2 regions of the Kineococcus sp. G2 genome follow, and region 1 is predicted to be linked to the other one. Evidence: predicted binding sites of a transcription regulator. Region 1 holds the regulator's gene; the other holds the start of a gene.
The links. Region 1 encodes HspR, which represses chaperone genes until heat shock. Its sites were predicted from a motif close to ANTTGAGNCNGNCNGNCTCAANT; they were not measured.

Region 1 (3,402 bases):
GCGAGAACGGCGAGCCGTTCGACCCGGCGGTGCACGAGGCGCTGATGCACAGCCACTCCGACGAGCACGAGGTCGCCACCTGCGTGCAGGTCCTGCAGCCGGGCTACCGGTTCGGCGAGCGGGTGCTGCGGCCGGCGCGCGTCGCGGTGGCCGACCCGCAGGGGTGAGTTCCACGGGGTTTCCGAGGATCGACAGCAGAGGGAGGAGGGGACGCCGGTGAGCATGCAGGACTGGGCCGAGAAGGACTTCTACGCGGTCCTCGGCGTCTCCCACGACGCCGACGCCGCGGAGATCAAGAAGGCGTACCGCAAGAAGGCGCGCACGCTGCACCCGGACGCCAACCCGGGTGACGCGGCGGCCGAGCAGCGGTTCAAGGAGGTCGGGGAGGCGTACGCCGTCCTGTCCGACCCCGAGCAGCGCCGGCAGTACGACGGCGTGCGCGCCATGGTCGGCGGCGGCGCCCGGTTCTCCGCCGGCGGTGCCGGCGCACCGGGCGCCGGGGCGGGTTTCGAGGACCTGCTCGGCGGGCTGTTCGGGCAGGGCCGGGGAGCCCCCGGCGGGGTCCGCTTCGGCACCCCCGGCGGTGCCGGCGCACCGGGCGCCGGGGCGGGGTTCGAGGACCTGCTCGGCGGGCTGTTCGGGCAGGGCGGGGCGGGTGGCCAGTTCGGCGGCCCGTTCGGCGGACCGCCGCCGGCGGCGCACGGGCAGGACCTCGAGGCGTCGGCGCGGGTGTCGTTCCGCGCCGCGCTGGACGGCGCCACGGTCGCGCTGCGGGTCCCCGACCCGCGCGGCGGGCCGGCCCGCACCGTCAACGCCCGCCTGCCGCAGGGCGTGCGGGACGGGCAGAAGGTGCGCCTGCGCGGCAAGGGGATGCCCGGCCCGGGCGGTGCGGCCGGCGACCTGCTCGTCACCGTGCACGTCGAGCCGCACCCGGTGTTCACCCGGGAGGGCGACGACCTGCGCATGGTGCTGCCGGTCTCGTTCGACGAGGCCGTGCTCGGCGCGACCGTGGAGGTGCCCACCCTGGACGGCTCCACCGTCCGGGTGAAGGTGGCTCCCGGCACGCCGTCGGGCCGCACGCTGCGCCTGAAGGGCCGCGGCGTGAAGCGCTCGCGGGCCGGCGACGAGCGGGGCGACCTGCTGCTGACGGTGGAGGTCGTGGTGCCGCAGCGCGTGGACGGCGCGGTGCGCGAGGCGGTGGAGGCCTTCGCGAAGGCCACCGCCGGCGAGGACCCGCGCGCCGGTCTCGCCGAGCGCGCCCGCAGCTGACCGCGGCGGTCGTGAGCAGGTCCGCGGGGGCCGTGCCCGGGAACGGGCGCGGCCCCCGCGGGGTCGGACGGGACACCGGGGAGGTGGAGGGCGTGCACGACCACGACGAGGACGCGGCGGTGTTCGTCATCTCCGTGGCCGCCGAGCTGGCGGGGATGCACCCGCAGACGCTGCGGCAGTACGACCGGCTCGGCCTGGTCTCGCCCAGCCGGGCGCGCGGGCGCGGGCGCCGCTACTCCGTGCGCGACATCGCGCAGCTGCGCGAGGTGCAGCGCCTGTCGCAGGAGGACGGGGTGAACCTCGCCGGCATCAAGCGGATCCTGGAGCTGGAGAACCAGGTCACCGCGATGGGCCGGCGCATCGAGGCGCTGGAGGCCGAGATCGACCTGGTGCGCCAGCAGGCGCGCCGCATCTTCGCCGCCGGGATGGCCGGCGACATCGTCGCCACCCCCGTCGGCAAGCGCCCGCCGTCGCCGCAGCGCTCCACCGCGCTGGTGGTGTGGCGGCCGGAGCGCACCGGTCGCTCCGCGCGCTGAGGCGCCCCGCTCACCCCGTGCCCGCGGGCTCCGGCAGGCCGCCGGCCGCGACCACCCGGTCGCGGCCGGCGGCCTTCGCCGCGTACAGGGCGCGGTCGGCCGCCGCCAGCAGCGAGCGCGCGTCCGCGCCGTGCCCCGGGTGCCCCGGGTGCACGGCGGTGCCGATGGAGACGGTGGGGCGCACCACCCGCCCGTCGCCGACGGGGACGGCGAGGCGGGCGCAGGCGACGCGCAGCTCCTCGGCGCGCTCGCGCACCGCCGGCTCGTCCGCACCCGGCAGCAGCACGACGAACTCCTCGCCACCCGTGCGGGCGGCGGTGTCCTCCAGCCGCACCGTGCGGGCCAGGGTGCGGGCGATCGCGACCAGCACCTCGTCGCCGGCGGCGTGGCCGTGGGTGTCGTTGACCGCCTTGAAGCGGTCGACGTCGAGCACCAGGACCCCCAGGGGCGTGCCCTCGCGCGCGGCCGCCTCCAGCGCGGCCTCGAACGCCGGCTCCAGGAACCGCCGGTTGTGCAGACCGGTCAGCGGGTCGCGCACGGACTCCTCCTGCAGCTGCGCGCGCAGCCGCTCGACGAGCGCGAGCTGCTCCTGCAGGTGCCGGTGCGTCTCGACCTGGTCGGTGACGTCGCGGGCGACGACGACGCGGCCGAGGGAGCGGTCGCGGTCGTCGGTGAGGGCGGTGATCCGCACGTCCAGGTGCAGGCCGGGCACGTACTCGACGCCGTAGCGCGCGTGCCCGCCCGGCAGCTCCGCCAGCGCCCGGGCGCTGAGGAAGGAGCGGGCGGGCAGGCCCACGGGGTCGGGCAGGTCCGGCCGGGCGCCGGCGAGCATCGCGCGCCCGGCGGCGTTGACGTCGACGACCGCCCCGCCGGCGTCCACGACGACCACCGCGTCGGCGACCGTCTCCAGCACCGCCTCGCGGGCGACGGGCACCACCCGCAGCAACCCCTGGCGCAGCACGGCGCGGGCGCTGACGAGCGCGGTCACCGTGAAGCACAGCGGGGTGATGTCCTGCCCGGTGAACAGGTGCGGGTTGCTGATGTTGACCACGTTGCCGAGCAGCGGTGCGGAGGCGGCCACGAGCACGCTGGTGACCTGGCGGCGCACGACGGCGTGCGAGCGGCGCCAGGCGCGCACGAGGTGCCCGACCCCCACGGCCAGCACCCCGTAGCACCAGGCGGTGTGCGCCCAGAACAGCGGCCCGTACACGACGGCGAAGTGCGGCGGGTCCCCGACGTAGCCGGTCGAGGTGAAGAACAGGTGGTGCCACGGGTCGGTGGCGACGGCGCTCAGGACGAGCAGCGGCACACCGGTGAGCACGGCCACCTGGCGGCGGGTGGGCCGGTGGTGCGGGTCGTCGATCGTGCGCGCCAGCAGGTGCAGGCCGACCACGCACCCCAGGACGCCGACGAACGTGACGTAGGTGGCGCTGCGGTGCACGAGCACCGGCAGGTGCAGGTGGACCGGCGCGTTGCCGGCCGACCACAGGGCGAGGGCTGCGCAGACCCCGGCGAGCGCGGTGGCGGCCGGGGTGGCGCGCCGGTGGTGCCAGGCGATGAGGGCCGTGGTCGCGCTGAGCGCCGCCGAGACGGTGAA
Region 2 (3,402 bases), on a different contig from region 1:
GAAGCGGATCACCGGGTACCTGGGCGCCGACTCGGTGATCGACGCCGTGGGCGCCGAGGCCGACGGCAACTTCCTGCAGCACGTCGCCGGGGCGAAGCTGAAGCTGCAGGGCGGGTCCCCGATCGCCCTGAACTGGGCGATCGACGCCGTGCGCAAGGGCGGCACGATCTCCGTGATGGGCGCCTACGGGCCCGTCCCGAACGCCGTGAAGTTCGGCGACGCCATGAACAAGGGCCTGACCCTGCGGATGAACCAGACGCCGGTGAAGCGGCAGTGGCCGCGGATGTTCGAGCACGTCCGCAACGGCCACCTCACGCCCCGCGAGGTCGTCACCCACCGGTTCCCGCTGGAGCACGTCGCCGAGGGGTACCACGTCTTCTCGTCCAAGCTCGACGGCTGCATCAAGCCGCTCGTCGTGCCGGGCGCGAGCTGAGGAGGGGAACCGCCGTGACCGCGTCCGAGGGCGACCGCCTGGACCACCTCGACCCCGAGGACCCCGCCTACACCTACACGGCCGTGAAACCCCCGCTGCCGGAGACCCCCGAGCAGCTGCGCGCCCGCATCCCCGGCTGGGGCGTGGACCTGGACCCCGCGGACCGCCCGGCGTTCCCGCGCGAGCGGTTCGACCCGGACCTCAACGGCGCGCACTGGGAGTTCCCCGAGCGCCAGCCCGAGCGGTTCCCCCGGGAGCGCTCGATCGAGCACGCCTTCCTGACGCCCGTGTTCGGCACCGCGACCCCGCTGAAGGGGGCCTCGGGCGCGGTGCGCCGGTACGCGTACCGCTACGGCGAGGGCCGCACCGCGCACTGGCTGCTGCTCATCGCCGCCGACCGCGTGGACGCGCTGGAGGAGACGGTGAGGTCCTTCGCGAGCCGGCACCCCGACGACCCGGTGACGGAGACCGGGGTGCGGGCCGAGCTCACCCACCACGGGCTGCGCTCGCGGTTCGGGCGGGGGCGCAGCGACGTGCACCACCAGGTGCTGGACCCGGTCGTCGTCGCCGCGCCCTGGGTGCTGGGCGGTCTCGCGGGGTACCGGGCGGTGCGGGCGCTGGTCCGGCGGGTGCGCTGACCCCCGCTCCCGCGATGCCGCTCCTCGCGGTGAACGGCTGACGCGGAGTCGGACGTGGTGGGCAACGCGTGACGTCCTCGCCGCCGAGCGGTACGTCGACCGGCCGGTCGCCCCGCCTGCCCCGCTCGCTCTCCGTCCTCCCTCCCTCCCCCCTCGTGATCTTGCGCGGGTGAGCGCTCAGCCGTGCGAGATCACCGAAGGTGAGGGGTGGGGCGCAGGTGGAGTCGCGAGGGCTGGGGCAAGTTGAGTGGAACAAGCTCAAGTCTGGCATCGTTGTGCTCAGCGAAGTCGTTCCGCACCACTCGCCCGGAGGGAGCCCCGTGGACCTCAAGCTCACCACCCGCGCCCAGGAGGCGCTGGCCGACGCGGTCGGCCGCGCCACCTCCGCCGGCCACGCGCAGGTCGAGCCCCTGCACGTCCTCGCCGCGCTCGTCGCGCAGGAGAACGGCGTGGCCGGCGCCCTGCTCGACGCCGTCGGCGCCGACCGCGCCCTGCTGGCGCGCCGCGTCGACGGCGCCCTCGCCTCGCTGCCCAGCGCCTCGGGCTCCTCCGTGGCGCAGCCGCAGCTGTCCCGCCCCGCCGTGCAGCTCATGCAGTCCGCCGGCGACGAGGCGCGCGGCCTCGACGACGCCTACGTCTCCACCGAGCACCTGCTGCTCGGCGCCGCCGCCGGGCAGTCCGCCGCCGGGGAGGCGCTGCGCGCCGTCGGCGCCACCCGCGACGCGCTGCTCGACGCGCTGCCGGACGTGCGCGGCGGCGCGAAGGTCACCTCGCCCGACCCCGAGGGCACCTACAAGTCCCTCGAGAAGTACGGCGTGGACCTCACCGAGCGCGCCCGCAAGGGTGAGCTGGACCCCGTCATCGGCCGCGACGCCGAGATCCGCCGCGTCGTGCAGGTGCTGTCCCGCCGCACCAAGAACAACCCCGTCCTCATCGGTGAGCCCGGCGTCGGCAAGACCGCCGTCGTCGAGGGCCTCGCCCAGCGCATCGTCGCCGGCGACGTGCCGGAGTCGCTGCGGGGCAAGCGCCTCGTCGCGCTCGACCTGGCCGCCATGGTCGCCGGCGCGAAGTACCGCGGTGAGTTCGAGGAGCGGCTGAAGGCCGTGCTGGAGGAGATCCAGCGCTCCGAGGGGCAGGTCGTCACCTTCATCGACGAGCTGCACACCGTCGTCGGCGCCGGTTCCGCCGAGGGCTCCATGGACGCCGGCAACATGCTCAAGCCCATGCTCGCCCGCGGCCAGCTGCGCCTGGTCGGCGCCACCACCCTCGACGAGTACCGCGAGCGCATCGAGAAGGACCCCGCGCTGGAGCGCCGCTTCCAGCAGGTGTTCGTCGGTGAGCCCAGCGTGCCCGACACCATCGGCATCCTGCGCGGTCTGCGCGAGCGGTACGAGGCGCACCACAAGGTCGCCATCTCCGACGCCGCCCTCGTGGCCGCCGCCACCCTGTCCGACCGGTACATCTCCGGCCGCCAGCTGCCCGACAAGGCCATCGACCTCGTCGACGAGGCCGCGTCCCGGCTGCGCATGGAGATCGACTCCTCGCCCGTCGAGATCGACGAGCTGCGCCGCGCCGTCGACCGCATGCGCATGGAGGAGCTCGCCCTGTCCAAGGAGGACGACGCCGCCTCCCGCGAGCGCCTCGACGCGCTGCGCGCGCAGCTGGCCGACAAGCAGGAGCAGCTCACCGCGCTGACCGCCCGGTGGGAGCAGGAGAAGGCCGGCCTGAACCGCGTCGGTGAGCTCAAGCACGAGGTCGACGAGCTGCGCTCGCAGGCCGAGCGGCTGCAGCGCGAGGGCGACCTGGGCGGCGCCAGCGAGATCCTCTACGGGCGCATCCCCGCCCTGGAGCGCGAGCTGGAGCGGGCGCAGGCCGCCGAGGGGCAGACCCAGTCCGCCGACCACAAGCCGATGGTCGCCGACGAGGTCGGCCCCGACGACATCGCCGAGGTCATCGCGGGCTGGACCGGCATCCCCGCCGGCCGCATCCTCGAGGGCGAGACCGAGAAGCTGCTGCGCATGGAGGAGTTCCTCGGCGCCCGGCTCATCGGCCAGGCGAAGGCCGTCGAGGCGGTCTCGGACGCGGTGCGCCGCAGCCGGGCCGGCGTCAACGATCCCGACCGCCCCACGGGTTCCTTCCTGTTCCTCGGCCCGACCGGTGTCGGCAAGACGGAACTGGCGAAGGCGCTCGCGGACTTCCTCTTCGACGACGAGCGGGCCATGGTCCGCATCGACATGAGCGAGTACTCCGAGAAGCACGCGGTGGCCCGCCTCGTCGGTGCGCCCCCCGGGTACGTCGGCTACGAGGAGGGCGGTCAGCTCACCGAGGCCG

Region 2: a site for HspR is predicted at 1,313-1,335, ahead of clpB (ATP-dependent chaperone ClpB). Genes of this name have one in related genera too.

Annotation. Positions count from the first base shown of each region.
Region 1 is NZ_JBBBEM010000070.1:7,095-10,496, reverse strand. Features, by position in the region: gene grpE (nucleotide exchange factor GrpE) at 1-167, shown strand, start outside; gene V9U69_RS11455 (DnaJ C-terminal domain-containing protein) at 217-1,269, shown strand; gene V9U69_RS11450 (heat shock protein transcriptional repressor HspR) at 1,425-1,805, shown strand; gene V9U69_RS11445 (histidine kinase N-terminal 7TM domain-containing diguanylate cyclase) at 1,816-3,402, opposite strand, start outside.
Region 2 is NZ_JBBBEM010000047.1:3,028-6,429, forward strand. Features, by position in the region: gene V9U69_RS08605 (zinc-dependent alcohol dehydrogenase) at 1-433, shown strand, start outside; gene V9U69_RS08610 (hypothetical protein) at 448-1,071, shown strand; gene clpB (ATP-dependent chaperone ClpB) at 1,392-3,402, shown strand, end outside.